2 regions of the Shewanella sp. SM101 genome follow, and region 1 is predicted to be linked to the other one. Evidence: riboswitches for the same ligand, from Rfam matches in the RefSeq annotation. Region 1 holds a riboswitch; the other holds the start of a gene.

What was found. A riboswitch is a leader RNA that binds a small molecule or an ion and turns the genes downstream of it on or off. The one in region 1 is predicted to bind cyclic di-GMP.
Region 2: it holds a riboswitch for cyclic di-GMP, as region 1 does, so the genes downstream of both, L5M38_RS01710 (glycosyl hydrolase family 18 protein) here and gbpA (N-acetylglucosamine-binding protein GbpA) in region 1, are expected to answer to the same signal.

Annotation. Positions count from the first base shown of each region.
Region 1 covers NZ_JAKKRH010000006.1:137,385-153,352, reverse strand. Annotated here, with positions in the region: gene L5M38_RS05250 (WD40 repeat domain-containing protein) at 1-238, opposite strand, end outside; gene fkpA (FKBP-type peptidyl-prolyl cis-trans isomerase) at 393-1,160, shown strand; gene exeM (extracellular exonuclease ExeM) at 1,779-4,391, shown strand; gene L5M38_RS05235 (hypothetical protein) at 4,502-4,957, shown strand; gene L5M38_RS05230 (PaaI family thioesterase) at 5,063-5,500, shown strand; gene L5M38_RS05225 (YgjV family protein) at 5,583-5,825, shown strand; gene katB (catalase KatB) at 6,149-7,624, shown strand; gene norW (NADH:flavorubredoxin reductase NorW) at 7,740-8,906, opposite strand; gene norV (anaerobic nitric oxide reductase flavorubredoxin) at 8,899-10,428, opposite strand; gene norR (nitric oxide reductase transcriptional regulator NorR) at 10,655-12,262, shown strand; gene L5M38_RS05200 (TMEM165/GDT1 family protein) at 12,313-12,867, opposite strand; cyclic di-GMP riboswitch class I at 13,278-13,377, shown strand; gene gbpA (N-acetylglucosamine-binding protein GbpA) at 13,501-14,946, shown strand; gene L5M38_RS05190 (aromatic amino acid transport family protein) at 15,508-15,968, shown strand, end outside.
Region 2 covers NZ_JAKKRH010000002.1:144,321-160,288, forward strand. Annotated here, with positions in the region: gene L5M38_RS01675 (ankyrin repeat domain-containing protein) at 1-158, shown strand, start outside; gene L5M38_RS01680 (hypothetical protein) at 199-1,089, shown strand; gene L5M38_RS01685 (DEAD/DEAH box helicase) at 1,207-2,508, opposite strand; gene L5M38_RS01690 (methyl-accepting chemotaxis protein) at 2,870-4,438, opposite strand; gene L5M38_RS01695 (HD-GYP domain-containing protein) at 4,970-6,235, shown strand; gene L5M38_RS01700 (aminopeptidase P family protein) at 6,409-8,196, opposite strand; gene L5M38_RS01705 (ROK family protein) at 8,590-9,375, shown strand; cyclic di-GMP riboswitch class I at 9,725-9,813, shown strand; gene L5M38_RS01710 (glycosyl hydrolase family 18 protein) at 9,927-12,533, shown strand; partial or broken gene L5M38_RS01715 (FKBP-type peptidyl-prolyl cis-trans isomerase) at 12,665-12,901, opposite strand; gene L5M38_RS01720 (DUF4062 domain-containing protein) at 12,956-13,987, opposite strand; gene L5M38_RS01725 (FKBP-type peptidyl-prolyl cis-trans isomerase) at 14,204-14,674, opposite strand; gene L5M38_RS01730 (short-chain fatty acid transporter) at 14,925-15,968, shown strand, end outside.

The DNA of each region.
Region 1 (15,968 bases):
CTGTACCTGTGACGCCAGTATTAATATCGCCATGTATCCATTGGTATTTGAGGGTGTGGGTACTGAGATCCCAGCATTGAACTCCACTACTTTGAGTGGCAACTAAGGCGAATTGCCCATTACTTGATAGGCTCGCGCTATAGCTGGGCTCTGTTGTGAGAACACTGATATCTTCTGCTTTGGGGTGGCAAGCGATTAGAAAAACTGTGCAAATTACCAGCAGTAGATTTTTCTTCATGAACTTGCTCCCTAAGTTGTTGTCTTTAGACTTGATCAAGTGACATTAATCACTGTTAACCCATAAAGAATCTAGTTGGTATAACCGAGATAACTAGTATAAAGTTGTCACGCTTAGGTTATTGTAACCGCTTGAGGATGCTGAGGAAGCTTTAATGAAATCGATTTATAAATTATCGTTAGTTGCATTGGCTATTATTGGCCTATCTGCTTGTAATCAAGAAGAAAAAGCAGCTACGAGTACAAATGTTGAATTAACGACTGAAGCTCAAAAAGAAGCTTACAGTGTAGGCGCTTCAATCGGTCGTTATATGTCTGGCCATATCAAAGAGCAAGAAGAATTAGGCCTGCCAGTTGATCGCACTCTGATCGTCACTGGTTTCACTAATGGTCTGAATGACCAATTAAGTTTAACCGAAGAAGAAATGCAAACCATTCTTCAAGGTCTAGATAAAAAGTTAAACGATAAACGTCAGGAACAAGCAACAGCGATTTCTGCGAAAAATATCGAAGATGGTAAAAAATTCCTTGAAGAAAACAAGGTTAAGCCTGGTGTAGTGACAACTGAGTCTGGCTTACAATATGAAGTATTAACTCCAGGCACGGGTGAAAAGCCTGCCGCAGAAGACACTGTAGAAGTGGATTATGTCGGTACTTTACTTGATGGTACTGAGTTTGATAGTTCTTATAAACGCGGCGAAGCGGCTAAGTTCCCTTTGAATCGCGTTATTCCAGGTTGGACTGAAGGCGTGCAATTAATGCCTGTTGGCGCTAAGTACAAGTTTGTGATCCCATCGGAATTAGCCTATGGCGTACGTGATACTGGTACTATTCCACCAAACTCTACGTTGATTTTCGAAGTTGAGTTGAAATCAATCGAGAAAGCTTCTGCGGCGCCAGTAGCTGAACCTGCTAAAAAGTAATTGATTAGCTGCGACGTGTAATACGCCGCGATTGAAAATACCGCTCCTAAATGAGCGGTATTTTTTTGTCTGTAAAATTCGCATTATTGTTTTAATATTTAGCTCACTATCTTACAGCCATTGGTTCTCAGACTGGCTCTATGTTTCATTTTTATACCCATTATCAACATTAATCTGCTGCAATAACCAAGGGTATAAATCATCCACTTTAGCAGTTTGACTGTTATGTTTATTTCAAAATAATGAATGCTAAATTAAGTTTTAATTATATCCATTACCTTTTAAGGACCCGTGTTCCTTATATTTTATTGGGTATTGCATACCGAATAATATCATCAAAATATCACATTAAAATATTGATTGTTATTTAAGCAGGATGCCAAATGCTTTGAGCTTATGTGTATTGCTCTTACTGTTTGTTTTTACATGGCTAATACTTTTGATTTACCATCCTGTTCTGTTAGGTGAACAGTGAGGTGTCTATAATTAGTTACTCATCAATGTGTTACATTGGCAATGTGCGATCTTGCCCTCTTTTTTTACGCATTCAACTCTGAAATAATCCGCTCGCACGTTAATAGAAGTTAGCGGCAATATTATAATAATGGGGTTGATGATATGGATAATGTTAATAAATTAACGGCTATTTCTTTAGCTGTTGCAGCGGCTTTGCCTATGATGGCAAGCGCAGATGTGATGATCACCGAATATGTTGAAGGTAGCTCAAATAATAAAGCGATTGAACTGTATAACAGCGGCGATACGGCAATTGATCTCGCGGGTTATAAACTGGTTCGTTATAAAGATGGTGCTACTGTTGCGTCGGATATGGTGGCTTTAGGTGGTCAAACTATTGCGGCAAAATCGACAAAAGTTATTTTAAATACTAGCGGTACTATTACTGTTGCTCAAGGGGTTGATAGTTACTCTGGTAGTTTAAGTTTTAATGGCGGTGATGCGGTTGCCTTAATGAAAGATGATGCAGTCATCGATATTATTGGTGATGTGCCGACGCCAACGGGTTGGGGATTAGACGTTACCTTAAAACGTAAATTAGATGCGTTAGTGGCGAATACAGTATTTAATGCCGCCCAGTGGGAACAATTACCTAAAGATACCTTCTCTGGTTTAGGTTCTCTAGAAACGCCTGCTGAGCCAGAAGTGCCGCTCTTTAGCTGTACTGGCGCTAAAATTGTGCCTATTTATCAAGTACAAGGTGCGGGCGAGTCGAGCCCATTTGTACCAGCAGGGGCATTCGAATCTGAAGCCGAAGTGACTGTGCGTGGCGTAGTGACTGCCCGTGGTGAAAGCTTGTTTAAAGGTTTTTACTTACAAGAAGTTAAGGGTGATAACTCACCGTATACCTCTGATGGTGTATTTGTATTCTTAGGTGAAGCTGCACCTGAAGCGATTCAACCAGGGGTTGAAGTGTGTGTGCAGGGTAAAGTGAAAGAATACTTTGGCCTAACTCAAATCGATATTAAAGCCGATAAGAAATTTGATGTTGGCGCTAAGGGTGAAGTCCCTGTTGCCGCACCTTTCTATGTGGCCGATGGCGAAACCTTAGCGCAAGCATTAGAGCGCTATGAAGGCATGAATGTGGCCTTAGATGCGGGCAGCGATCTTAAAATCAGCCGCACCTTCAGCTTCGACTATGCGGGTAGTCGCAATAACATGCTAGTGTCATATCAAGCACCTTTGATGAAGCCGACACAGCTGTATCCAGCGCTTTCTGCTGAAGCAACGGCATTAGTTAAATCTAACCGCGAAAACCAACTCTTTATCGAATCCGATTACAAGCCTGCCAATGGTGTTATTCCATACTTCCCTGATTTCAATGTGGAAACGGGTTACATCCGTGTTGGCGATCAACTGACTAACCTGCAAGGTGTGATTGGTTACAGCTACGGCGCTTATCGTTTAGTGGCGACTAATACTATTACAGCGGGTGATTTTATCCGTGGTGACGATAGAACCGAAGCCCCAAGTGTTGCAACTAAGGGAGATCTGCGCGTGGCTAGCTTTAACGTGCTGAACTTCTTTAACGATGTTGATGGTGGCGATACCAATCCATCAGGCAGTAACCGTGGCGCCCTAACGCTGGAAGAAATGGTGCTACAACGTACTAAAATCGTTAGCGCTATTACCGCCATGAACGCCGATATCGTCGGTTTGATGGAAATTGCTAACAACGGTTTTGGTGAGAAGAGTGCGATTAAGGATTTAGTCGATGCACTAAATGACAAGCAGACGCCTGAAAACGCCTATAGCTTTGTTGAAATCACCGATGCTGATAAGTATGACGGCAAGTACTTTGGCACAGATGCGATTACTGTCGGCATGTTATACCGTGGTGGTAAAGTGGCTTTAGCGGGGGCAGCACAAGTTATCGGTACTCCAGAACAGCACGCCAGTGCTGGCAGCGTGACTCGCACAAAAGATGGCAAAACTGAGACTAACCCTGGCAATGATGCTTATCAACGTCACAGCTTAGCGCAAACCTTTAAAATCCATGATGAGTCTCTGACCGTAGTCGTTAACCATTTGAAATCTAAAGGCTCAGGCTGTTTAGAAGATTGGGCTAACTTCGAAGAGTCAGTTGATCCGGCCGATCAACAGGGCAAGTGTAATGCTTTCCGCGTATCTGCAGCCAAAGTCTTGGGTGAAACGCTAAAAGACGTGAAAGGCGACTTACTGATCATCGGTGATATGAATGCCTATGGTATGGAGGATCCTATCCGTGTACTAACCGACTTCGATGCGAGCAAGTCAGAGCGTGACATCCTGACCGCTTCGTGGACGACGCTCGACGGCAAAGTGTTTGAACGCCAAGGCAGCAAGATTGAAAAAGGTTATGGCTTTATCAACTTGAACACGAAAGCCCACGGTGCAAGCACTTTCTCTTATAGCTATAACGGCGAGTTAGGTAACTTAGATCATGCTTTAGCCAATGCTAGCTTAGCCAAACGTTTAGTGGATATTGAAGATTGGCATATCAACTCAGTGGAATCTAGCCTGTTTGAATACGGTAAGAAGTTCTCTGGTGATCTGGCTAAATCTGAAAATGCTTTTTCTGCATCGGATCATGATCCTGTGATTGTTGCTTTAAGTTATCCTGCGCCAGTAGTGCCGCCAAAACCTGAGCCAAAGCCTAAAGATGATGGCGGTGCTTTAGGTTATTTAGGTTTAGCACTGATGTCCTTGTTTGGTTTGCAGCGTCGTCGCCGTTAACCTGTATATGGGGTTAACTCACAAGTGCAATTTGTGAGCTAGACTGAAACAAAGGGATGGTTAACCATCCCTTTTTTATCTCTTTTTTTCAGTTTTTATTAGGAGTGAGTATGGATACCACCTCAAATCCGCTGAAAACCATGAATATCAAGGCGCCACTGTGGTTTTACTTTGTCGCAACGCTCAGTTTGTTGTGGAATATCATGGGGCTGATGGCTTTTGTTATGCAAATGACTATGACGCCAGATGCACTGGCACAGATGAGCCCAGATCAAATTACACTCTATGAAACAACGCCAATTTGGATTGATGCTGTGTTTGGCTTTGCCGTAGTTTCAGGGGTTCTAGGATGTCTATTATTGTTATTCAGAAAATTAATTGCTTATAAAGTGTTGGTCGCCTCGCTTATCGCTATTTTGTTGCAAATGACCTATGTATTTTGCATTCAGCAAGCGGCTGTGGTGCTAGGAGCCGACGCGTTAATTATGCCAAGTGTAGTCGTGGTGTGGGGATTATTTCTTGTCTGGTTTAGTCAGCTAAGTACCACTAAATCTTGGTTAGTTTGAGCCTTATTTTTGCCGATATAGATGTGACTAGCTGAGAGTAAACTAGTTGAACTTCATCCACTTCACAGTAAACTGCTGATTGGTTTTATTGACTAGGAAGTTGCAATGAGTATTTGGTTTAGAGCTGTAACGTTAGAGGATTGCGCGCGTTTAGACGCCGGTATGGGTGGCAAAGGCACCTTGATGCAGACTTTAGGAATTGAGATCAGTGAGATTGGCGACGATTACATGAAGGCCACTATGCCAGCCAGTCCGGCGGTGCATAACCCTTTGGGCATAGTGCATGGTGGCGCGAATGTCGCGCTTGCTGAAACCGTTGCTAGCTATGCGGCAAATTTCGCGGTGGATTTTGAGCAGTACTATTGTGTCGGTCAAGAAATTAACGCTAACCACTTACGGGCTTCCCGTAATGGGGTATTAACCGCCACGGCTAAGCCTATCCACTTAGGGAAGCGCAGCTCTGTATGGGAGATTTTAATCCACAACAGTGCGGGTGAACTGACTTGTATTTCACGGATGACGGCGGCTGTCGTTAAACGCTAAATGCAATGAGCCAGCTTATTACCTGTGGTGTGATTGGCGTATCAATCGTTTGATTTAAATAATATATAGATAAGGATTGGATATGGATAACGCTACAATTTGGGAATGGGTTGGTTATTTAGCTTCAGTGGTCGTTGCAATATCACTGATGATGTCAAACATTAAGAAACTGCGCTGGTGGAATCTCATTGGTGCGGCTTTATTTGTGGCCTACGGTGTGGCAATTGGGGCTTATCCTGTTGCCTTAGTTAACTTTTTTATCGTGCTGATTGATACTTATTATTTGGTTAAGCTTTATCGTGAAGCTGACTTATCCAGCAGTTAATGGTGTATCAGCTTAACTCCGCTTTCTCGCACCGCACTTCGCTCCATTGTCCTGAGCAGCTATTTGGTTTTTCAACAGCATCTTAAGTGATGTGAGCGGACCATTGGCTGTGAGTCCGTGTAATTCATTAACTGTCTTGCCAAACCCATTCTTAATCTTTTTTTTAGATTATGAAAATCTAGTTTAATCGTTTTATTCTAAAGTGGTAATTCTCTATTCTTGCTCCATCGACAACACGTCGCAGCCAAGGAGATAAACCATGGCCACCATTTACGATTTAATTGAAACCTGGTTAACCAGCAATCAAGACTAAGGAGCAGGGCATGAGTCAACAACATCAAACAAGTCAGTACTTAACGAGCCAAAACGGTGCCCCAGTGGCCGATGATCAAAACTCACTGTCGGCGGGTGAACGTGGTCCTTTGCTATTACAAGATTGGCATTTAATTGAAAAGTTAGCCCATTTCAACCGTGAGCGTATTCCTGAACGTATCGTGCATGCCAAAGGTACAGGGGTTTACGGCACATTTACGCTGACTAAAGATTTAAGCGATTACACCATTGCTGACCATTTCAATGGTGTTGGTAAGCAAACCGAAACCTTTATTCGTTTCTCAACCGTAGGTGGAGAAATGGGTTCTGCCGACGCAGAGCGCGATCCACGTGGCTTTGGTTTACGTTTTTATACTGCCCGTGGTAATCACGATATCGTGGGTAACAATACGCCGACCTTTTTCTTGCGAGATGGGATTAAGTTTCCAGACTTTATTCATACGCAAAAGCGTAATCCTAAGACAAACTTAAAAGATCCGCAGGCTATGTGGGACTTTTGGTCATTGAATCCTGAAGCTATGCATCAAGTAACCATTTTGATGTCGGATCGTGGTATTCCGGCGAACTACCGTCAAATGCATGGTTATGGTTCACACACTTTCTCGCTGTGGAATGCCAAGGGCGAGCGTTTCTGGGTGAAGTTCCACTTTAAATCGCAGCAAGGCGTGGTCAACTTAACTAATGAACAGGCTGATAAATTAAAAGGGATTGATCCCGATTCATCACAGCGCGATATGGTGGTTGCTATTACTGATGGAAACTTCCCGCGTTGGACGGTTAATGTGCAGATTATGCCTGAGGCAGATGCCAATACTTACCATATCAATCCATTTGATTTAACTAAGGTTTGGCCGCATAGCGACTATCCATTACTTGAGATTGGTGTATTAGAACTGAATCGTCTGCCACAAAACTACTTTGCTGAAGTTGAGCAAGTGGCATTGGCACCTAGTAATTTGGTCCCAGGCGTCGGGGCTTCACCAGACAAGATGTTACAAGCGCGTTTATTTGCCTACGCCGATGCGCAGCGTTACCGCATTGGTGCTAACTACAACCAATTGCCAGTGAATTGCCCGCATGCCGCTAAGGCAAATCACCATCAACGTGCAGGTGCGATGGCGGGTACACAATGTCCTTATCATGGCAGTCAAACTGGTGGCGACGCTTCGGCAAACTATGGCCCGAACAGCACTGCTGATGCCTTGGTTGAGCCAGTAAACTTTAGCGAACCACCATTGCGTTTAGAAGGTGAAGCGGCGCGTTACAGTCGTTATAACCAAGACGATTATACCCAAGCGGGTAATTTGTATCGCATCTTCTCTGAAGCTGAGAAAGCGCGCCTAGTGGCAACAATTTCGGGTTCATTAAGTCAAGCGAGTTTAGATGTGCAGCAACGTATGGTGGCGCATTTTACTCAAGCCGATGCGGATTACGGACAACGTATTAAACTGGCATTAGGTCTTTAAACTATTGCTGTTGCGAATGTTTGAATAATAGTAGAAACGATAAAACTGAGTAGAAAGCCTCTACTCAGTTTTTATTATCAGCGACAATAATATTAACATTCTCGTTAATGTGCTCTTAGGCCGCGATGAGTGCCGCGTTAGGGCTATTTAGCTGCTTTAACAATCCAAATGCTTGCTGCATTTTATCCTCGGTTACGATAAATCCTATAAATGTTTCATCCACGTCGAATGCTTTAATACTGCTTCCTTGAGCATCAATATCGACTTGCCAGCGATGGACGCCATTCACTGTTATACCGCTGAGTTGCATAGGTAACAGTGGCGTTTTCACTTTAATGAGCATGGCGGGAAAATTCACTGCTGTCGGTTGGTTCAGTAATGTGTTCGCCAGCGCATTGGCGCTCAGTAACGCAGGTTGCAAATAGGCCCTATTTTGGCCGTTGATTTGGGCGCAATCACCTAGCGCATAAATATGGGCATCGTTGGTTTGTAAGTATTCGTTAACGACGATACCTTTATTGACCTCTAGCCCCGCATGCTGGGCAAGTTGGCTGTTAGGGAGAAGTCCCGCTGCACAGATAACCGCATCACAAATAAACCGCTGGTCATTATCTAGGCACACAGAGATACTGCCATCTTGGTGTTGCAGTTGGCTGACTCGGGTTTGCAATTGCACTGTGACGTTATGCTGCGTTAGTACAGCGGTCAGTTTGTGGTTTAACATTTCGGGTAGCATATTCGGCATTAAGCTCGCTTGTGGATCGACCAAAAACACTTGCTTACCTGCAGTTGCTAAGTCCATTGCCAATTCAACTCCGACCAAACCAGCACCGATAACCAGTACTCTCCTCGCGCCATGGATGTCTGCTTCGCAGGCCTGATATTCTATTAAGCTGTTAACTGTGTGGATGATATCGACGCCATCTCCCTCTATAGGTGGAATAAAGGGTCGTGCACCCGTGGCAAGCACTAATTTTTTGTACACAATTTCGCGTCCTTGATGGCAACAGACTACCTGACGAACTTTATCTATTTTTATGACTTCACAGTGATTTATTACATCAATTTGTTGCTCATGTGCAAATTCAGTCGCGGTCAATTTTATGAGGTCTGACGCCATTTTTTTATGGCTAAACACATGGCTTAAATCTGGTTTATGGTATTCGTCACCAGAGTCGGCTGTGATAACTGTAATCGGTTGTTCGCGGTTTAAACGTCGCAGTGTTTTGACTAGCTGATATGCCGCGAATCCACTGCCGATAATGACGATAGGTTTAGACATTAGTCACCTCATTTTTTATGACAGCGAAAACGCTTTTACCTAGGCCACATTCGGGACAGAGGAAGTCTTCGGCCACTTGAGTCCAAGGTGTGCCAGCAATGACATCTTGATTAGGTTCTCCTTTTTCAGGGTCGTAAATCCATTGGCAAACAGTGCAAATCATTGATTGTGTATCATTTAATTCGCACGCTTTTGTTGCAATCGGTGCTGTCACAGGGACGTTATTAGTAGCAGTATTTTCAGCTGTTTGACTGGCCGTGGTGGCTTGGCTAGGTTTTGACATGACTTGATTAATGATAGAGCGACTATTAGCGCTATCAAGGGGCCGCAATGCCCATTCTCGCGCGATTCGCTGGCCGTGCTGACGGCATTCTTGCATCGCATCTCGATCGGGACGCCATTTGACTTTTAATCCCACCGAGGTTTCAAAACCAGCATCCATCAAACGAGTGTGAATTCTATCGACTGCGCCGCCATTCCAGCCATAACTACCAAAAGCTGCCGCCTTTTTATTGCGAAAACGCAGGCCCGTGATTTCTTCAAGCATGGCGGCAATTTTAGGCATCATCACATTATTCATGGTGGATGAGCCGACTAAAATACCTTTTGACCTAAATGCCTGTGCAAGGATTTCGTTTTTATCATGACGTGCGACGTTATACACTTTTACCGCTACATTGGGGTCAACATCATGGATACCTTGAGCAATACCGTCGGCCATCATGCGAGTATTATTGGACATAGAGTCGTAGAAAATCGTGATGCGGTCTTCTTGATAAGCGTCGGCCCAAGCTAAATATTGGTGAATAATTTGGGCAGGATTATCACGCCACACAATGCCGTGTGAAGTTGCGATCATATCTACAGGTAAATTAAAGCTTAATACTTCGTGAATTTTAGCCGTCACTAGGCTGCTAAAGGGCGTTAAAATGTTTGAGTAGTACCGTAGGCATTGTTCCATTAATTCATTTTGATCAACCTCATCATTGAATAAATGTTCGTCGCAATAGTGTTGGCCAAAGGCATCGTTACTGAATAAAACCGCATCTTCGGTGAGGTATGTCATCATGCTATCTGGCCAATGCAACATAGGTGCTTCGATAAATATCAGTTGCTTACCATTGCCTATCGCTAAACTATCCCCTGTCTTTACGGTAATGAAATTCCATTCTGGGTGGTGGTGATGTCCTACAATGGAGTCGACCGCATTTTCACTGCAGTAAATTGGAGTGTTAGGAATTTTGGCCATTAATGCAGTCAGGGCGCCTGAGTGGTCTTCCTCTGCATGGTTCATCACAATATAGTCTATGTCGGTTAAATTAATTTCAGCTTCAAGATTTTGTAAGAATTGCTGGCTAAACCGATGATCAACTGTATCTATTAACACGGTTTTTTCTTCACGGATAAGGTAGCTATTGTAGCTTGTGCCTTTAGTTATCTTGTACTCAGTACCATGAAAATCTTGCACTTCCCAATCGCGTTGACCCACCCAGTGGATATTGTTTTTTACATGAATAGTCATAAATACACCTGTGATAATTAATAATGAATGCGCTACGTAAATCTTGCTTATTTAGTTAAATCTCTTATTGCACTCACTATGCCAACATTCTAAGGTGTTGATTTTTATTTGTATTAATGTATTTCAACATTTGAAATTACTTACTGGTGTCATAATGACAATTTGATATTGGTCAAATTGACATTACACTATTGTCAATATGACTTTATTTGACTGTGGATGTGCTATGAGTGCCCATGCTGATTTAACTCAGTTAGCCTTAGATTTGACTGTCGGCGTGTCGACGCAAGACAGGTTTGAGCGTTTGTTGGCAGTGGTCAGGCGGCGTGTCAATTGTGATGCTGCGGCATTATTGGCATTTCGGGAGCAGCAATTTGTCCCCTTGGCGATAGATGGGCTCTTTGCCGAAGTGTTAGGGCGGCGCTTTCAAATTAGTGAACATCCGAGATTAGAGGCTATCGCCCGTGCTGGCGATGTGGTTCGTTTCCCGGCCGACAGTGAACTTCCTGATCCGTATGATGGTTTAATTCCACATCATAGTGCGAACTTACATGTACATGCTTGCATTGGTTTACCACTAATCGCGAACGATCGCTTAATTGGGGCGCTCACCATTGATGGTTTCAACCCTCATCAGTTTGATGGTTTTAGTGATAGCGAGTTGCGTGTGATCAGCGCACTGGCCGCAGCCAGTCTTAATACTGCGTTATTGATGCAACAGCTAGAATCCCAAGTTGTTGAAGTTTCCAATGGCACTGAGGTGCTCAATCGTCCTGCTAGTCAGCAGGAGATCATAGGGCAATCCACACAGATCCAATCGCTAAAGCAGCAGATAAGTGCCGTGGCAGGCACTGACTTATCGGTATTAATTACCGGCGAAACTGGCGTGGGTAAGGAGTTAGTGGCCGCGGCGATACATAATCAATCGACCAGAGCCGATAAATCACTTATCTATTTGAACTGCGCTGCATTGCCTGAGTCCGTCGCCGAAAGCGAGTTATTTGGGCATGTAAAAGGGGCATTTACGGGGGCAATCAGTCATAGGCAAGGCAAGTTTGAACTCGCTGACAAGGGGACCTTGTTTTTAGATGAAATCGGGGAGCTTCCCTTGGGGCTGCAAGCTAAGTTATTGAGGGTTTTACAATACGGTGAATTACAGCGAGTGGGCAGTGATAAGAGCCTAAAAGTTAATACTCGGATTATTGCCGCCACTAATCGAATTTTGCACCAAGAGGCAACGGAAGGGCGTTTTCGTTTCGACCTTTACCATAGGTTGAGCGTGTTTCCTATCCACGTAGCACCATTAAGAGAGCGTGGGCAAGATATTGTCATGCTGACAGGTTTTTTTCTTGAACGTTGTAAAGCGAAGTTAGGACTCACCCATATCAATATCACACCCGCAGCACAGCAGTTATTAGAGCAATACACGTGGCCGGGTAATGTGCGTGAGCTAGAGCATTCGATACACAGGGCTGCGGTGTTGGCGAAAGCCGAGCTAAAAACGGCTTACATCAGCTTAAGTAATAAACATTTTCAGCTCGATTCTTTGATGAATCAAGCACACAAAACAGTCGACGAAGATAGGCCATCAGATGCCGCAACGCCAGCCAGTGAATTAGCATTTAGGTCTGAGTCGGCCTGTCGTGAGGGACAATCGCAAGATAATTCCAGTGTTATGCTGGGGCTTAAGGCTGCGACTGAGAGATATCAGCGTCAACTTATTCGTCAAGTTTTAGCCGCGAATCAACAAAATTGGGCTGCGTGTGCAAGAATATTGCAAATCGATACAGGTAATTTGCACCGACTTGCAAAACGGTTAGGTTTAAAAGAATAAAATATTGCGTGAAGAGATTTTATTCTGCAGCAAAACCCCAGCCTCGATTCTTAGAAGAACAGTGTTGCTACGCCTAAGAGTGCGAACAATACGGCGCAGCCACGGTGTATCCACAACATAGGTAATTTTTCGGCGCTGAAGTGGCCTGCGATTACTACGGGTACGTTAGCAAGCAGCATGCCTAAGGTTGTGCCTGCAACCACCATAGTTAATGAATCGTATTTTGCGGCTAATACCACAGTTGCGATTTGTGTTTTATCCCCCATTTCGGCGATAAAAAACAGGATAAAAGTGGCGAGAAAGGGGCCCATTTTATAGAAACGGCTCTCTTCTGCATCGACTTTATCGGGGATTAACACCCAAAGAGCGATTGCAAAGAAGGACGCAGCCACTAAATAACGTGCCAGATCTGGGCTTACCCAGTTAATCGCCCATTGGCCAATCCAAGCTGCGGCAAAATGGTTAAATAATGTCGACAGCAAAATACCTAGAATAATGGCGGTTTTATTTTTAAATCTTGCTGCGAGGATTAGTGCAAGTAATTGAGTTTTATCACCAATTTCGGCGATAGCAACCGTAAAGGTTGAGGCAAGTAGGGCTTCCAAGTGTGATCCTTTAGGGGTGGTTATGACATAAGCACAATAAACCGTCCACCCCTAGGTGCAGTCATTGTGCTCAGGTCTTGCTGGGCAAATCTATGATTTGCTGTGAACACCATGGCATGTTGCCAAGTATGTTGATGTTCACCCTAGATGACGATGGCTCGAAATCCAGTTAGCTACTCCCCCGAAGCGAGGTGGGCATTATACCTAGGTAAGATTTAGTTTCAAGCACGAGTTTATAACAGTAGGTGCTGATAAATGTTTGACGGGTGTCAGAAAAATACCGATCCACATTCTGTAACTTAATGAATATAAATGAATTATTTTTTGACAACGTTGTCTTTTGTTGCTAATTTAGCCAAGTCATTTCTACTTGGTTACATACTGTTAACTCGTAGTGACTCAATGATAACGACTGTATTTGGCAAACTAATTGAAAAGTTAGGACGCAAAGCTTCCGGTCTAAGGTTGTAAATGGATTTTTTAGTGAACTAAGATAGCGGAGTTGCCGCAGAATTCGATTTCTGTGAAAGATAAACGACTGCTGTTTAATGCTGTTGTTTGCCCAAATACCACTTTTATATCTAAGCCTATCATTATGTTTAGGATGATAGGCAATCAATGGAGTGCATTAAAGTGGCAAATCCTACTGTTTTTTCCCCTATTTCTAAATTGAGTTTATTGGCCGCGGCAGTAATGGCGACGAATGCGTTTGTGAGTATCTCTGCGCAGGCGCACGGTTATGTTGTGGCACCTGAATCGCGTTCATATGCCTGTAAAACAGGTAAAAATGCCAATTGTGGCGCGGTGCAATGGGAGCCGCAAAGTGTTGAGGGGCCATCGGGTTTTCCTGAATCAGGTCCTGCTGATGGCAAACTGGCGAGTGCTGGCAATGGTGCTTTTTCACCTTTGGATGAACAAAGTCCGAGCCGTTGGGCAAAGACGGATATTAAAGCGGGCTGGAATAAGTTCAGTTGGCAGTTCACAGCAAACCATGTCACCCGTAATTGGCGTTACTATTTAACTCGCCAAGATTGGAACCCAAACCAAGCTTTGAGCCGAGCGAGCTTTGACTTAGCCCCCTTTTGCGTAGTTGATGGTGGTATGGAACAGCCGCCTAAGTTAGTGACCCATGACTGCTACGTGCCAGAAGGTCGCAGTGGTTATCAAGTGATCTTGGCCGTGTGGGAAGTGGGAGATACGACGAATAGTTTCTACAATGCTATCGATGTGAACTTGGGCTCGGGTCCTGTTGTGCCGAGTGAATGGCAAGATGTGGGGGATATCAATCCGTCACTCAATCTAAAAGCAGGCGATAAAGTGATGACCCGGGTGTTTGACGCCAATGGTGAGCAAGCGGCTAAGCAAACAGTCATTACCATTAGCGATGCGACTCAAGGTGATAAACAAAATTGGCCTTTCCTATTAGCGAGCGCGATTAATGCCCAGCAGTCCCAGTTAAAAGCGGGACAAAAAAATGCATCGGGTGTGATTGAGCCTGTGTATGGCAAAAACGACATTTTTACAGCGAAAAACTCAGGTATTGAGCGTGTCGAAGTAGGATTTGATTTAGCTCCTGCTCCGGGCAACAGCTTAGAAGTCACTTCACTTGCCGACGATTATCAAATTATCGATGGTGCGGCGAAGGTCAGCTTTGATGTGACCAGTAACGCCGAGATGCTAGTGTCAGCGTATTTGTTTAGCCATGATGGCACAGCGGCAGGTTTTGTGAGCCAAACTGTTAACAATACCAGCGCGAGCTTAGTGTTAGACGTCGTTGAGCCTAAAGCTGGGCATTATCATTTGCAGGTAAAAGCTGAGCCTAAACAAGGTGATGTTATTCAGCAGAACTTTGATCTCTTCTTAAAGGATCAAGCTCCTGCACCAGAAGCTGATTTTGTATTCCCAGCAGGCGTGAAAGGTTACGTTGCAGGTACTACAGTGTTACAGCCTAAAAATGGCAAAGTGTATCAATGTAAGCCATTCCCTTATAGCGGCTATTGCGTGCAGTGGTCGGCTTCTGCCACAGGATTTGAGCCAGGTGTTGGCGCTTCTTGGGTTATGGCGTGGACTGAGCTGTAAATTAACTTTTTGAGCTAACCTAGCTTCAAAAAGGTGTCATTGGGCTTAAACATATCCGTGTGTTTAAGCCCTTTTTGTCTGCATCGGATGGAAAAGGACCGGCTTTATTTTGATTCGAGCCTAATACAAGATTACAGGTATTCTCAACAAAGGTAGCGATTTTGTTGGCTTGTATATTTTCGTTTATCACAGCGCTATTAAGTTGTTACCGTACCGTTTGCTACCCTTCTTTGTTCACAACTGGCTTGCCCACTGGGTTTGGCTCTGTTAATGTCCCAAACTATCTATTTAATCGATGCTTATATCGGTACATTAATTTGGGCTATCACAATTGAAAGTCATGCCATTTTTCAATAATCGATTTAGTTAGCCTCAATGGCTACTGGGTTGAAACATTCAAAAGCTATTGGGGCCAATTGATCTGCTAGGTCGAGATCTGATTGGATGCTTTAAGTGATGTGTCGCTTATTTCGATTTAAGACGCAAGGCTTTATCGGTTCAAATCTTACTCAAATAAAATAATAATTAATTATTGAACAGGACTATTGTGTGAATTCAAAAATGTTAGGCTCGATCGCCATCGTTGCCGGGACGGCCATTGGCGCAGGTATGTTAGCGTTACCTTTAGCCACAGCGGCTTTAGGTATTATCCCTGCTTTAGTGTTACTCGTCGTTATTTGGGGCGTGTCCGCCTATACCTCATTACTTATGCTCGAAATTAACTTACGTACTGGCGTGGGGGATAACGTGCATGCTATTACGGGTAAGTTACTGGGTAAAAAAGGTCAAATAATTCAAGGTGCTTCTTTCCTGAGTTTATTATTTGCCTTGACCGCGGCTTATCTCACTGGCGGCTCTTCGTTATTAGTGCTTAAAGCGAAGAACATGTTCGATATCGTGCTCGATAATCAAGTCGCAGTGTTGTTATTTACACTGGTGCTCGGTGGCTTTGCGGCGCTAGGTGTTGCTTGGGTCGATAAAGTTTCACGTTTCCTATTTTCGTTAATGATTCTATTGCTCGT
Region 2 (15,968 bases), on a different contig from region 1:
CTGGGGCCGATGTCCATCATGCCAATAACTTAGGTCACCTTCCTGTTGAGCTGGCCCATTGGCATGGCGAGTTTCATATGGGTAGTTATACCGCCACGAGTCAAAAAATGGTGAAGTATTTGGAGCGCTATGGTGGCGTTCAACGTGGTCATCGATAAATTGTATTGCACTTCAATATTCAATCACGGGAGCTGTAAAATGGATAAGGGATTATTTAAAATATTAAAGAAAATCTATTTTAAAAAGTCTTATATCAAAGACGAAAATGGATATATGCAAAGAATAGATAATGGGGACCAGTTTGATTGTGAGTCTGGGACTACACACTATTCTAATGACGGTTTATCTAATGCAGAAATACTAACACTTGAACAAAGTGGTTATCCTGTCAATCAGATAATCAAATATAGTCATGATGAATGTATTAATGCTTATAAAATGTTGCTTGAGCATCCTCACTTATCGATTGAGAATTTGATTTCGGCATATATATGTGGCTTTTCAAGTTTTCCAAGAGGAAGACAACCCATATTAAGTTATTTGTTCGCTCAAGCGGTTCCCGAACATAAAATAGTCAGCGAAGGGGATGTTTGTCCCGTTTGCTCTATAAGAAGAAATGTTTGGATAGAAAAAGGACATAAAATATTCAGTTGCTATGCCGGGAGTGTATGGAATGAAAGGTGGTGTGGTAATCTTGTTGAATTAGAGGAGTTTACTGCCATTCCCCCGTGTACTCCTACACCAGAGGATATCAGTATATTGACATCGTTAATCGATATGATCCGTCAAGCTCCTCAAGATGAAACACCCGGAAAATTAGAACAGCGCATCAAGAAAGCTAAAATTATTTCTAACTATGAGAAATATAGTTTTCGCGGACAATTAATGGTATTGGCTGAATTGGGGATTATGCCAAATCCTTATGTAAAACCTTTATATGATGGATTCACCCATTTTACCGATATCTGTAGTGTGAAGTACCCTGGAAGTACTCGATCGGATATTATGCTTCCTCTCGCTGGGTGGCGAGGCGAAAATAGTATAAATGAAACAAGGCTTCAAGCGTTATTGGGTAACATAATACGGTGAGATAAAGGTTACCAAGGTTATTATTGAGTAAGTATAAAAAAGCGTCCGGTTATGGACGCTTAAAAATCGCTGTTTTATCAATATTGACAAACACTGATAATATCAATCAACGGATAATTACTTAAGTTTTTTGGCCTTGCTCGGTGCTTGACCAACTTTCATTTTTACGCGGCGGCCCTGCATGTTTTTCTCAGCAGCAACTTGAGCGCCGACGTTGTCGGTTCTTTGTTGCTTTTTGGCAAAACTGCGGCGGGTTTGTAATTGCTTTAATAGCAATTCGCGGCTGCCAACTTCATAACCTGGCACAGTGACGCGGCGAATCTGTTGGCCAATCAATTTTTCGATATCGGCTAACGTGCGCTCTTCTTCGCGGCTCACAAATGAAATGGCTACGCCTGTTTTTCCTGCACGGCCTGTACGACCGATACGGTGTACATAATCTTCTGCGAGGAAAGGTAAGTCATAGTTGACTACGTATTCAAGGCTTGGGATATCCAGACCTCGGGCGGCGACTTCGGTGGCAACCAGCACCCGAACATCACCCGCCACAAACTCACGCAGGGCGCGGCGACGACTGCCTTGGCCTTTTTCACCGTGGACCACTTCAGATGGGATACCATCTAAGTTTAATTCTTTGACTAGTGTATCGGCGGCTTCACGGGTCGCAGTAAATACCAATACCTGTTGCCAGTTTTTCTTGCCGATAAGCTCAGAAAGCAGTTCGCGTTTACGGCGTTGTTCAACCGGATAAACTACTTGGCTAACGGTGTCGGCTGTAGTGTTTTGTTTATCAACGCTGATCACTTGCGGTTTAACCATCATGTCGTTGGCGAGTTTTTTCACTGCACTTGAGAAAGTGGCCGAGAATAACAAGTTTTGACGTTTCTTATTTACCGCTTGAAGAATTTTTTGGATATCGGCGCTAAAGCCCATGTCGAGCATTCGATCGGCTTCGTCTAGCACTAAAAAGTCGACGTTCGACAGGCTTAAGTTACAGGCGGTAAGGTGCTCAAGTAAGCGACCTGGGGTGGCAACAATCACATCGGCGCCGCGTTTCAGCTTTTGCGCTTGAGTCTCAATTTTTACGCCGCCGTAAATGGTTAAGACACTGAAGTTTAAGTATTTGCAGTAAGCCGTAACGTTGTCAGCCACTTGAGCTGCAAGCTCACGGGTCGGCGTAAGGATCAATACGCGGGCATTCGACTTTAGCGTTTCGCTTGGCTTTTCAACCATCTTTTGCAGGATCGGCAGCGCGAAAGCGGCGGTTTTACCCGTACCGGTTTGGGCACTGGCTAAGACATCTTGGCCGCGGCGGATAGCAGGTATCGCTTGCTGCTGAATAGGCGTCATTTGTTGATAACCGCAATCTGAGATAGCGCGCAAAATCTCGGGGGAAAAACTAAAAGATTCAAATCTCATTTTGGATTCCTATCGTTCACTTATTCAAACATTCAAGCGCCACTAGCCTCTTTATCACTCGTCTAAAGGAGAGAGGTGTACCGGCTGGCTCATTCTTCCACACAGATTTTATAAGAAAAATGGCGGGCGCGGAGTATAGCAAAAATTTCGGTTAAAACCTGTACTTTTTAGTGTTTTGGCATTTTATCTGCACCATTTCATCAGGAGGGGATAAAAGGCTTGGCACTGGTTCAGGTGGGCTAGGTCTTATTGATCTATACAAGGGTTGAGTAAAATATTGACTCAACAATACGGATTAAAGCTCGCTATATTAGAAAATACCGCAACCTAGGCTGCGGTATTTTGGATCTTGTACTTATGTTTAACCGAAGGTGCGCCTCAGGCCGAGGGCTTTTTCGGCATTGTGTTTAAGAAGATGGGCTGCATCACCAATCAGATGGGTTGCGGCTAAGTTCTCGGCGCTGGCATGGGTGATGGAGTGAATATTACTGGCGATCTCATTGACCACTTGACGCTGTTGATCGGCTGCCACTGCATTTTGTTGGGCAAAGGTGTGGATATCACTCACTTCTTGGTAAATGGTGTTTACATTGTCGGCGGACAATTGAATATCGCTGGCACAACGCTCCGCATGTTGACGGCTTTGTTCCATTTCTTTGGCCCATGCGTTGAGCATAGTGAACATCTTATCGACACTCTTAGAAATACTGTTGGTCGATAGCTGGGTTCTGCTCGATAGGGCGCGAACCTCATCGGCGACCACGGCAAACCCACGGCCTTGCTCACCCGCACGGGCAGCTTCAATCGCGGCATTGAGGGCGAGGAGATTCGTTTGCTCGGCAATCGAGTCAATTTCGCCCATCGCATTAGCGACTTGCTCGGCTTCTTTATTTAATTGATGGGCATTGTTGGTGGCATCGGCAACAGACTTTGCCAGTTGCTCCATTTTTTGAGTGTTGGCCTTCATGTTGGCACTGCTTTTAAGGCAGAGATCATAGGCGGTATTGATGCTGGTGGACGTGAGATGTGTATTCTGCGCCACTTCTGTGATGGTTGAACTCATTTCTTCCATCGCGCCAGAGAGCTGTTCTAGCTGATTTTTCTCTTGATCTAGGCTGACATAGGTTTGCTCGGTCGCGACCACTAATTGATCGGCAATTGCATGTAATTGATTGGCTTGATCTTGGGTGCGCCCCAGTACGCCATTCATTTTGGCCTGTAGCATGATGAGCTGGAAATCGAGGATAGAAGAGGTATCTGCACCCGAGTAAATGTAACGACTGATAGAGTCATATTTGTTTTGCATTTCAATCAGTTTAGCGGGAATACGAAAAGCCTCATCGTAGAAAATGGCGAGGTTTAAACTCATCAGAATTGCCCCTGCGATAATTACGCCCCAGCCCCAAAAGTAGCCAGCGATCAGTAAACCTGTGGAGGCTACAACCGCAGATACGATACGTTTTTGCATTAAACTTAAGGGTTTAGGAATGGATTTGTCTAATTTGAGTCTTTGGTAAATCTCATTAGCTTTCGTGACGTAGGTGGCTTGAGGCTGAATGCGTACCGATTGGTAACCGATAATAGTGCCGTTTTCAAACAAGGGCGAAACAAAGGCATCAACCCAATAGAAGCCACCATTCTTACAGCGGTTCTTGACTATGCCGCGCCAAGATTGGCCTGACTTAAGTTTTTCCCACATTTCTTTAAAGGCGGCGCTCGGCATATCCGGATGGCGCACCATATTATGGGCACTGCCAATTAATTCTTGATCGCTATAGCCTGATACTTCGGCAAAGCGGGCATTGACGTAAGTGATGATACCGCGAGTATCAGTGGTGGAAATGAGTTCATCCTGTGGTGTTAAGCGGATTTCTTGATCTGATCTCTGTGTATTAACTATTTTATTCGCTGAGGCGTTACTCTGGCTCATTTAGTGTGTCCATTCAGGGCCGATGTGGTTCATTAGGGTTCAGGGCGCGGTATTAGGCGCGAATTTTATTGTGCTGACTCTCATCGGAGTAAGCTTGTTATGTGATAAGAGTATCATTTTTGTGTGGGTATAGGAGAGCGGTTTCTCATGGCTGACAGGTGAAAATCAATCGTTCGTCGTATTTATAAGCTATTGCAATATATAAAGTTTTTAAGTAGTGAGAATATGGTGTTAAACGAGCGTTTATCCTGTTAAATCGTTAATTCTAGTATTTTGTATAGGGTTATTCTTTTATGTCTTGAGTGGGTATTTGTCTTTCATCTTAAATATAAATTATGTTCGATGATATTGGGCTAATGTCCTTGATTCGGCTTGATATCGCAGTATTCATGGAGCGCTTTATTGGCCTTAGTCTATTCTTTAATGGGCAACAAAAGATGGCTTATTTTTCCTTGCTTCAGTGGTGTATCTTGATTTTGCTCTTCTAGTTTATTAGCTCACAGCGGGAATGCTACATAAGAGGAACTTCCCATGGCGATATCACTTAGGCGTGGTGTAACTAAATTAGCCACAGCGTCCTTGGGAACAGCGGCGGCACTGCCACATTGGCGACGTTTGATCTTTGAACGTTTATTTGGCTTTCTAGCGATTCTCTGCGTGCCTGTATATATCACTAGTGTGTATTTATGCGTCATCGCCGATCTCTGGTTTATGGTGGTATTTGATACGCTGGCTTATCTGTTTTTACTGCTTTTACTGTATTTTCCTAAGCTTGCTGATAGTACGCGTTTTGGCTGTGGCTGCTTGCTGGGTTTTGCTATCGGCATCGGTTTTTTAATTGCGATTGGCCCTTCGGGAGCTGGTTTTTTCTGGTTATTTATTTTCCCGCCGTTAGTCGGTATTTTTTTAGGAAATCGAGCCAGCTTATATGCCCAGTGTTTGAATGGGCTAAGTTTGGTATTGATTGGTTTTGTCTATCATTTTAATTGGCTCAATTGGCCTGAAACCCAAGGTTATAGCGTCGGTATTTGGGCGGTTGTCGTGGTCAATTTTATCGTGACCAATGCCATGTTGACGTTAACCATCACTTATTTATTAGGTAAGTTGGCTGACGCACTCGATTCAACCTTAGCATCACGCCAAGCTACCGTATTAGGCTTAGCTAAACTCGCCGAATACAGAGATAACGAAACGGGCGCGCATTTGCTACGTATGCGGCAGTATTCGAAAATGCTCGCGTCGCAGCGACTACTGGCCGCCAATCCTCCTGCAGAATTGAACGAAGATTATATTCAAGACATTAGTTTGTCGGCCATTTTGCACGATATAGGTAAAGTCGGTATCGCCGATGCGATTCTGCTTAAACCGGGTAAATTAACGCCGCAGGAGTTTGAGCAAATTAAAGCTCATCCTGTGATCGGGGGACAAGTGCTACGCAGTTTGTTGGAATATGCGCCCCAATGTACTTTTATTCAGATGGGCCGCGATATTGCTTCGGGTCACCATGAAAAGTGGGATGGTAGTGGTTATCCCCTTGGTTTGAAAGGTGAAGATATTCCGCTTTCGGCGAGGATAGTGGCCCTAGTTGATGTTTATGACGCGCTGACGTCTCCCCGATGTTATAAGCGGCCCTTTAGCCACCAAGAGGCTATCGACTTAATTATTGAAGGCAAAGGTCAGCATTTCGACCCTGAATTAGTCGATTGTTTTATGGCAATTCATCAGGACTTTGAAGTGTTGTCTAAAGCATCGCTGGATGATGCTTATCAGCCGATGGCACAACCTACTATGGTTTAGCGACTCATGTTTTTAAATCGTGTTTTGAAATCATGGTTTTGAAATAAGGCGTGGGTTTTAAAACACTCTGATAGCGCTAAAAAAACGCCCAATGCTAATTGCCTTGGGCGTTCTATTTTATAGCGCGTAAGTGACTAAAATAACGACTTAAATCGTTATTTATCAGTGGAGTGCTAAATTGCTTTAGTCACTTGAGTTAACCAAGCCAATTCATCCCCTGACATCAACGGAGAAAGTGTATTGAATACTTGCTGATGATAAGCATTAAACCAGTCTATTTCCCCTTGAGTTAACAGGCTCTTATCAATAAGGCGCGCATCCATAGGGATCATAGTCAACGTATCGAATTCATACATTTCACGCTCAGCCCCTTTCAGTGCTTCACAGTGTTGCACTACGACGAGGTTTTCTAGGCGAATACCGAAATCGTCGGCGCGGTAGTAACCCGGTTCGTTGGAAAGCACCATGCCTGGCATCAGGGCAATAGCGTTAACATTCTTGCCTATGCGCTGCGGACCTTCGTGCACACTTAAAAAATGACCCACACCATGGCCTGTACCGTGATCGTAATCAAAACCATGTTGCCATAAATATTGGCGGGCGAATGCATCGAGCTGCTGGCCTGAAGTACCTTTTGGGAAGCGAGCTTGGTCTAGCGCGATATGACCTTTTAGCACCAGCGTAACCATTTTTTTATGCTCATCGGTCACTTTGCCAATTGCAATAGTACGGGTCACATCTGTCGTGCCGTCAATATACTGAGCGCCAGAATCCACTAAGTAGATGCTGTCCATTGTCATTATGGCTGGTGTGCCATTGTTGTGATTGTAATGGCACATAGCGGCATTAGGACCGGCAGCTGAAATCGTGTCGAAACTTGGCTCGCGGTAACGCTCATCTTCTAGGCGAAAGCTTTCCAATTTATCCGCAAGGGTGCCTTCATTGTGCATACGATTGGCTGCCACTTCGGCATCGAGCCATGCAAGGAATCGACTCACTGCGACGCCATCGCGGACATGACAGGCACGCATGCCGGCCAGTTCTGCGGCGTTTTTCTGCGCTTTAGGTAAAGCGACAGGATCGATTCCAGCTATCAATTTTGCTCCTGCCTCACGGGCAATGTTTTGTGCCCAAGCGTTTGCAGAATTCGGATCGGCCAGTAGTTTTACATCCTGCATGCTGGCGAGTGTATCGGCAAGAGATGCCTCGCTTTTAAAGCTGACGCCAGCGCCAACATGCTCCTCAATGCCCTCTGGGAGTTTGCTTAAATCGGTGAAAAGCTGCATATCACCATTGGCGTGGAGCAGGGCACTGCCGAGTACAACGGGCAGGCGCGGTACATCATTGCCGCGAATATTGAGTAGCCAGCAGAAAGAATCTAAGGCGGCGATTAAGGCGACATCACCACCGGCTTTTTTTACTAATGCACCAATTTCAATGCGTTTTTGCAGGCTGGTTTTACCTGCACTCTCGTTGCTAAACAAAGTGATAGGCGCGTTCGACTGTGCTGGGCGATTCTGCCAATGCAAATCGATAGGGTTTTGCTCAACTGCAACTAATTCGATTTGGGATTTATTTAAAGTTGCTTTGGCATTTTCATACCAAGCTAAGGTGTGTAAGCGCGCATCGAAGCCAACGCGAGACCCCGCTGGTAGCGTGTCACATAACCACTCAATTTGTGGTGTATCGGTTAGGCTTTCATAACTGAAAAGTGTGGCATCGACTTGCAAACGAACTTGAACCGTATAGCGGCCATCGGTAAATATTGCGGCTTTATCTTTCAATACGATAGCCATACCCGCCGAACCGGTAAAGTTGGTTGCCCAGTACAAACGTTCGTTATGTGCTGGCACATATTCGCCCAGATATTCGTCGGCACGGGGAATAATAAAAGCATCGAGATTAGCAGATGTTAATTCGTTACGAATAGCACCGAGACGGTTAGCGATTGATTGTGACATATGGGCTCCAATAGAGACTGGCATGCTATGCGAGTCGGTAGGCGAAGATCGACTAAGGATGAGTAGGTTTATGTTGATTTGAGTTTTAACCGGCTCGGATTATCGCAAGTCTAGCGCGCTAGATGCAAGGGTAGCGAATAAAGGATTTTGTATACAATCGTGAATTTGTGCAGGTAAGACGCTTGAGGTTATGGGGTTTGTTGTTAATTTATTTATGTGATTTTGAGCATGAAAAGTGAATTAAATAAAAGGTTGGTCATGTTTTAATTAGGACTTGTTCCTTACAAATTAGCAACTTAAGTTTTATTCAATCGCTAACATTTGGACCCTATGCTAACATTTGCCATCTCCACTCGGGGTCAGAGTGGGGCACATGTATCAGTGGAGTAAGCGATGCAAATACTAACAATAGATGTGGGCGGTACCAAAGCCCTGTTCGAACTTCAGCTCGCGGGACATACAGAACAATATAAAATCCCCACAGGTGAAGGTTTTAAAATTGAAGAGTTAAATAATCAAATTGCGGCGTTTGAACGTGATTATGATTTACAGCATTACCAACTAGCGATTGCCGTACCTGGACTGGTACAAAATAATCGTTTGGTTTCTTGTAAATCTTTACCTGGACTCAATGGATTGAGCTTCGATACAGTCAAAACCCAAGGTGAGCTTAAGTTTATCTGCAACGATATCGATGCGGGTATGCAAGCGACTTGTGATGCTAAATATGCCTGTGAGTTATTGGTCATGTGCGGCACTGGGATCGGTATGTCTATTGCCTTTAATGGACAAGTCTTTACGGGAGCGACGGGCGTGGCGGGGGAGTTGGGGCCTTGTCGCGTGATGACCGAATCTGGCGAGTTTAGTTTAGAGCAACTGGCCAGTGGCGATTCAGTGCGCAGCCGCAGAATCTCCACTCAGGATGATTTATATCGCGCGGGCAGTTATCTCGGCATGGGATTAGCGTGGGCGGTTAATTTATTTAATCCCAATCGAATTTGGCTCGCTGGCGGTATGATGAATAGCGCTCCTTACTACAAAGGCTGTCTCGAAAGCTTAAAGCAAATGGCATTGAGCGCGCCCTTAGCTGAGATGAAAATCAATCGTGTCGATGATATGGAAACCTTGGTTTGCCGCGGTTTATCTGTGATGCTCGCAAGGGACTATCCCCGTGCATAAGAATAATAAATGCCCCGCGCATAAGGATCATCATGTTGCTCGACAATGGTTTGCGCCATGAATGTTTAGTGATTGAGGTTTAGCTGCATAAGCGACGTAAATTGTGAAATATAAAGCAGGACTTATGATGCCTTTGGCATATCGAGTCCTGTTTTTTTATTCTTAAAGTATTCAGATGATCCTCATTACCCAAAGTAAATATTAGCGATAGTTTAATTTTCATAATTCCTTTCTTATCAGATGCCTAGTTCTATTTACGATTTTAGCCAATAACACAGTTGATAATATTTTGTTGCAATTTTATTGCGCTTACGCTTATGCTGATATTTGCAATGACAACGTTGTCATTGTGTGTAAAAGGCAAACCAGTTGAAAAACTGGGACGCAAAGCCACCGGTCTAAGGGTTCGTCTGTACCTATGATAGCGGGGATACCACAGGTTTTTCTTCGTGCAGTTGTCAGTCGTTTTGCATGGTTTTAAGAGAGTGCTGTTTCCTGTCTACGCTTTGTTTGCCTTATTGATTCATATAAAAATTCAATAGGGATATCTCATGTTCAAGACTCAAATTTCAACATCAGCCTTGCTAGTGGCATCAGCGCTGGCATCTACCATCAGTGCCAGCGTTTTTGCAGCGACGCCCGGTAAACCGACTTTAGGTTGGGGCGAAACTAAGTTCGCTATTATTGAAGTGAATCAAGCGGCTACCGCTTACAATCAATTAGTTACGGTGAAAGATGCCGCCGATGTCTCCGTTAGTTGGAACCTTTGGAGTGGCGATGTGGGCAATAGAGCCCAAGTGTTACTCAACGGCAATGTAGTTTGGGAAGGCCCATCTGGCGCGTCGGGAACCGCTAACTTTAAGGTGAACAAGGGCGGCCGTTATCAGATGCAAGTACAACTGTGTAACAGCGATGGCTGTACGGCGAGTGATGCTAAACAAATCCTCGTGGCTGATACCGACGGCAGCCATTTAGTGCCACTCAATGCTCCCCTAAAAGAAAACAACCGTCCCTATGCTAATAAATCAGGCAAAGTGGTGGGCGGTTACTTTGTCGAATGGGGCGTATACGGTCGTAAATTCCCGGTCGATAAGATACCTGCGCAAAACTTAACCCATATTTTATATGGCTTTACCCCAATTTGTGGTGGTGATGGAATCAATGATAGCTTGAAAGAAATCGAAGGCAGTTTCGAAGCGTTGCAACGTGCCTGTAGTGGTCGTGGTGATTTTAAAGTTGCGATTCACGATCCTTGGGCAGCGATTCAAATACCGCAGGCGGGAGTGAGTGAGCATTCAGATCCTTACAAAGGTAACTTCGGTCAATTGATGGCACTTAAGCAAGCACATCCAGATTTGAAGATTTTACCTTCGGTCGGTGGTTGGACCCTCTCGGACCCCTTCTTTTTCTTCGGTGATAAAACCAAGCGCGATATCTTTGTCGCTTCGGTGAAAGAGTTTCTACAGACATGGAAATTCTTCGATGGCGTAGATATCGACTGGGAATTTCCAGGGGGGAATGGCGCTAACCCAAATTTAGGTAATGCCAATGACGGTGAAACCTATGTGACTCTGATGCGTGAACTGCGGGCAATGCTTGATGAACTAAGCGCCGAAACGGGTCGTACCTATGAGCTGACCTCTGCTATTAGCGCAGGTGACGATAAAATTCAAAAAGTCGATTATCAGGCTGCTCAGCAGTACATGGATTACATCTTCTTGATGAGTTACGACTTTAATGGTGGTTGGACTAATACTGAACTCGGCCATCAAACCAATCTGTATGAAGCGAGTTGGGATCCTAATACTCGTTACACCACAGCTAATGGCGTTAATGCGCTGTTAGGCCAAGGTGTGACCCCAGGGAAAATTGTGGTCGGTGCCGCTATGTATGGCCGCGGCTGGACAGGTGTGAATGGCTACAGTGGTAATAATCCTTTCACGGGGACGGCAACGGGCAAAGTAAAAGGTACTTGGGAAGCTGGTGTGGTGGATTATCGTCAGATAGCGAACGATTACATGGGAAGTGGTTGGACTTACAGCTATGACGAAACGGCCGAGGCGCCATCTTTGTTCAAGGCATCTACTGGCGATTTAATCACTTTCGATGATGCTCGTTCAGTTAAAGCCAAGGGGCAATATGTGCTTTCTAATCAACTTGGTGGGCTTTTTGCGTGGGAACTTGATGCCGATAATGGTGACATTCTGAATGCCATGCACGAAGGTTTAGGTCATGGTGAAGGCACCACTCCGCCAGTGAATAAAGCGCCCATTGCCAATGCTGGCGTGGATGTGAATGTCACAGGTCCCGCCGATGTGACGCTCAATGGTAGCGGTTCGCGCGATCCTGAAAACGCTGCCTTAAGCTATCTCTGGACTCAAGTCTCTGGGCCAAGTGTTGCCATCGCGAATGCAGATATGGCGAATGCGACTATTCAACTGGGAGCAACCCAAACCGATGTCGCCTATGGTTTTAGCCTTAAAGTCACCGATCCTGAAGGGCTATTTGCCAGCGATACTGTGCTGGTGAGGAACAAGGCTGATACGCCTAATCAAGCACCTGTGGTGAGTGTGGCTGCCACTGCAACAGTGGAAGCGGGTAAAACCGTCAGTATAGTAGCGAGTGCCTCCGATGCAGATGGTGATGCCTTAACCTACGCTTGGACTGTGCCCGCAGGCGTGTCGGCAACCGGGCAAAATAGTGCCACGTTAGTCGTTACTGGCCCCAATGTTACCGAAGCGACTCGCTATGGTTTGAGCGTGCTGGTTTCCGATGGTGCCTTAGATGCAAGTGCATCGACGAATCTGACTGTGACGCCAAAAGTGGTCGGTGGTGGTTGCGATGCAACCGATCCCAATGCCGGTAACTATCCTGCTTGGCAAACCAGTGTGGTATACAACACGGGTAATACTGTGAGTCATAGTCAGTTGGTATGGAAAGCAAAGTATTGGACTCAGGGCAATACGCCATCTCGCACCGCAGACCAATGGCAGCTACTCAGCCAAGTTGATCTCGGTTGGGATGCGGGTGTGGTGTATAACGGCGGTCAAACTACTCGCTATAACGGTCGTGTTTGGAAGGCGAGTTACTGGACTAAAGGTGATGTACCGGGTGTTGCAGCAGTATGGGTTGATATTGGCGCGGCAACCTGCCAGTAATCATCCAACATTTTGATATTATTGGTTAAAAAATAAAGCCCTGCGAAGATTCAGGGCTTTTTTCTTTATTAAGCGTTAGGTTTTTTATGAATACAGCCGAATGCGTTAAGACAGACTCATTGAAGACTGATTTAATCAATCTTAAGCAGTTCCACATCAAAAATTAACACAGAACCACCACCAATCTTGCCCGTGCTACGGTTACCGTAGGCGAGTTCACTGGGAATAAAAAACCGCATTTTATCGCCAACAACCATAAGTTGTACGCCCTCGGTCCAACCTTTAATCACCCGATTAAGCGGAAATGCGATGGGTTCGCCGCGATCAACCGAACTGTCAAACACAGTACCGTCAATCAAAGTGCTGTTTGTAATGCAACTACAGTTTGGTGAATGATACTTTTTCGACTAATTAATTGGCTTTCACAGTATTATAAAAAGTTGTTCAAGAATGCTTTTCCTAGTAGTTTCATCCACTTTTTTCAGAGCTTCGAATGCTTCTTGAATATTGTGATCAATCACGCGTGTGCGCGTGTCATCAACAACTTCGTATATACGCCTAGCTTTTGCCGACGAGTGAGAGTGTAGGTAAGCAGAGATCCCATTTTCTTTTTTGAAGACCTCAATGTGAAATTCATCAGTGGCCGCTAAATATTCATACCATTTATCGTAATCTTGGATATTTGGAAGTTCAGTAACATTTGTAATGATGAACTGACATGACTCAAAATACTCATACATCCACCCTAAAAAGCTTTCTGCTAAAGCTTTTAATTCAACTTCACTAATTATTTCCTCAGCATGCTCTGCATCGGTTGAACGAAGCAGTATCTTGATTAACTCTTCAGATTTTTTTGATGCAATAGTAAGGTCATCTATTAACTTATTAGTTGTTTTGGCATGGTCATTTCTTGTTCTTTCTGCAAGCAAGTCATACATCATTCCAGCCCATTGTTTTTTTAGGTAACTTTCCATATCAGAAAAATTATTGAATGCAACTAAGGCATTGTTAAGACTGTTTTTTCTTACTTCATCGATGAAACCAAAAATTTTGATGTTATCGATACTTGTGTATGCGATTTTTTCGTAAAAATCAGGGTTACTTTTTTTGTTTGAAAGATAGGTGTGATGGTCTGAGTAGACTGCACTCTCGACTAAAGCGAAAATTGGGATCTTATTTTTGACTGCTTCTCGATATTCATTGTTGGTGATAGAGCCTTCTTTGTCTTTATGTTCACCACCGTAGCGGCCGCCAATGATCAAGATAAACAATTGGCAAGTGGCTACTTCACTAAGACAAGCATCATGTGTATGCGCATCTACACTGTAGTAAACATCGCCATCGTCAGATAGAACAGGCTCATAACCTATAGTTTTAACAAAGTATTTCAGATTTTCTCTGATGTGTTTTAAGTCGTAACAGGTGGAGCTGATGAATACTCTGGGAATGGCCAATGTGCAATCCTTTACCGCTGAAGTCTAAAAATATCGAGGGGATTAGGGTTATGTTTAAACTATTGGCGAGAGGTGTCAACAATTGTTTGAAGTGAATAAGAGCTAAGTGACTTATAGCACAGGGTAAATTGATAAATTATCCGTTCGGATTAACTTATTAAGTAAAATGGAAAAGCCTCCGTGGAGATTGGAGGCTTTCATCTATAGAACAAACATTTAGTTTATCTTAAGCAGTTCCACATCAAATATTAGCAATGACCCGCCACTAATTTTACCTGCGCTGCGGTTCCCGTAGGCAAGCTCACTCGGAATATAAAAACGGAATTTGTCACCTACAGTCATTAGCTGTAAGCCTTCAGTCCACCCCTTAATTACGCGATTAAGTGGAAACGCTATGGGTTCGCCGCGCTCTATTGAACTATCGAACACAATTCCGTCAATTTTCGTGCCATGGTAATGGACTGTCACTGTATCGCTGGCTTTAGGATGAACAGTGCCATCGCCCTGAGTTAATACTTGATATTGCAAACCTGAAGCTGTGGTGATCACACCTTCTTTGGTTTTGTTTTGTGTTAAAAACTCATTGCCTAAACGGATATTTTCTTGGGCGGCTTTTTGGCCGTTCATCGAGGTAAAGAAGTAAAAAATCACCCCAGCAATCACCACAACGGCAAGTAACATTTTCATATAAAGAGCACCTTAGTTAATTTTTGCCATATTATCAGTTTTTTAGCATCAGATGCTATCGGCACTCGCGTGTGCGTTGAGCGGGATATCTGGTGCTACCAGTTCAAACCGTTAAAAACTCCCTCAAGACTTTATCCTGTTTTAGAGATCGCTTAATCTGTGGGCTTAAGGCTCAATAAAAATTCAATAAAAACAAATAAGAACTAGGGCGTGTTGACGTTTTAGTTCAGATAATAAACAAGGAAAGTCTATGTTAAACAAAGCGGCAAAACCTCTGGTCAAACTCGTTGACCGATATTTACCCGATCCTTATATTTTCGTGCTTTTACTTACCTTAGTTGTATTAATTGCTGCTGTGGTTGCCGAACATAAAACCCCGCTGGAAGTCATCAATTATTGGGGTGATGGCTTTTGGACTCTGTTAAGTTTTTCGATGCAGATGCTGTTAGTGCTGGTGGCAGGATTTATGTTGGCAAGCTCGCCGCCGATTAAAAAGCTGCTCGATGCCATTGCTGGATTGGCTAAGTCGGCACCACAAGCCATTATTTTAGTGACTTTGGTGTCACTGGCCGCCAGTTGGATTAACTGGGGTTTTGGGCTAGTGGTGGGCGCGTTATTTGCCAAAGCCTTAGCTCGTAAAGTGAAAGTGGATTATCGATTGTTGGTAGCCAGCGCCTATTCCGGCTTTGTGGTTTGGCATGGTGGGCTTGCGGGTTCGATCCCATTAACCATAGCGACGGCGGGGCATTTCTCTGAATCGCAAATCGGTATCATCCCCACCAGTGACACCATTTTCGCGAGTTATAATTTATTGTTAGTGGCAATTCTGTTTGTGGTCATGCCCTTAGTGAATCGCTTTATGTTGCCTGAAGATAAGGACAGTGTTTATGTTGACCCAAGCGCCCTTGATGACAAAGACGCTGAACTTGATTCTTCGGCGTTAGAGCTTAACTCTGCAAATATGAGCGAGCGTCAGCCTGAAAGCCGTCCTGCGGATAAGTTAGAAAATAGCTGTTTACTCGGCTGGAGCGTCGGTGGCGCTGGGCTTGTATACTTAGGTTATTACTTTTGGGTGCAGGGCGGCAGCTTAAACCTCAATTTAGTGAACTTCTTATTCCTGTTCCTCGCCATCCTTTTACATCAAACACCACGCAGTTTATTAACCAGCTTGAATGAGGCCATTAAGGGCGGCGCAGGTATTGTTATCCAATTTCCCTTTTATGCGGGCATTATGGCTGTGATGGTGCAGTCGGGTTTAGCCCAAAGTATTTCGGAAGGTTTTGTGGCCATCGCT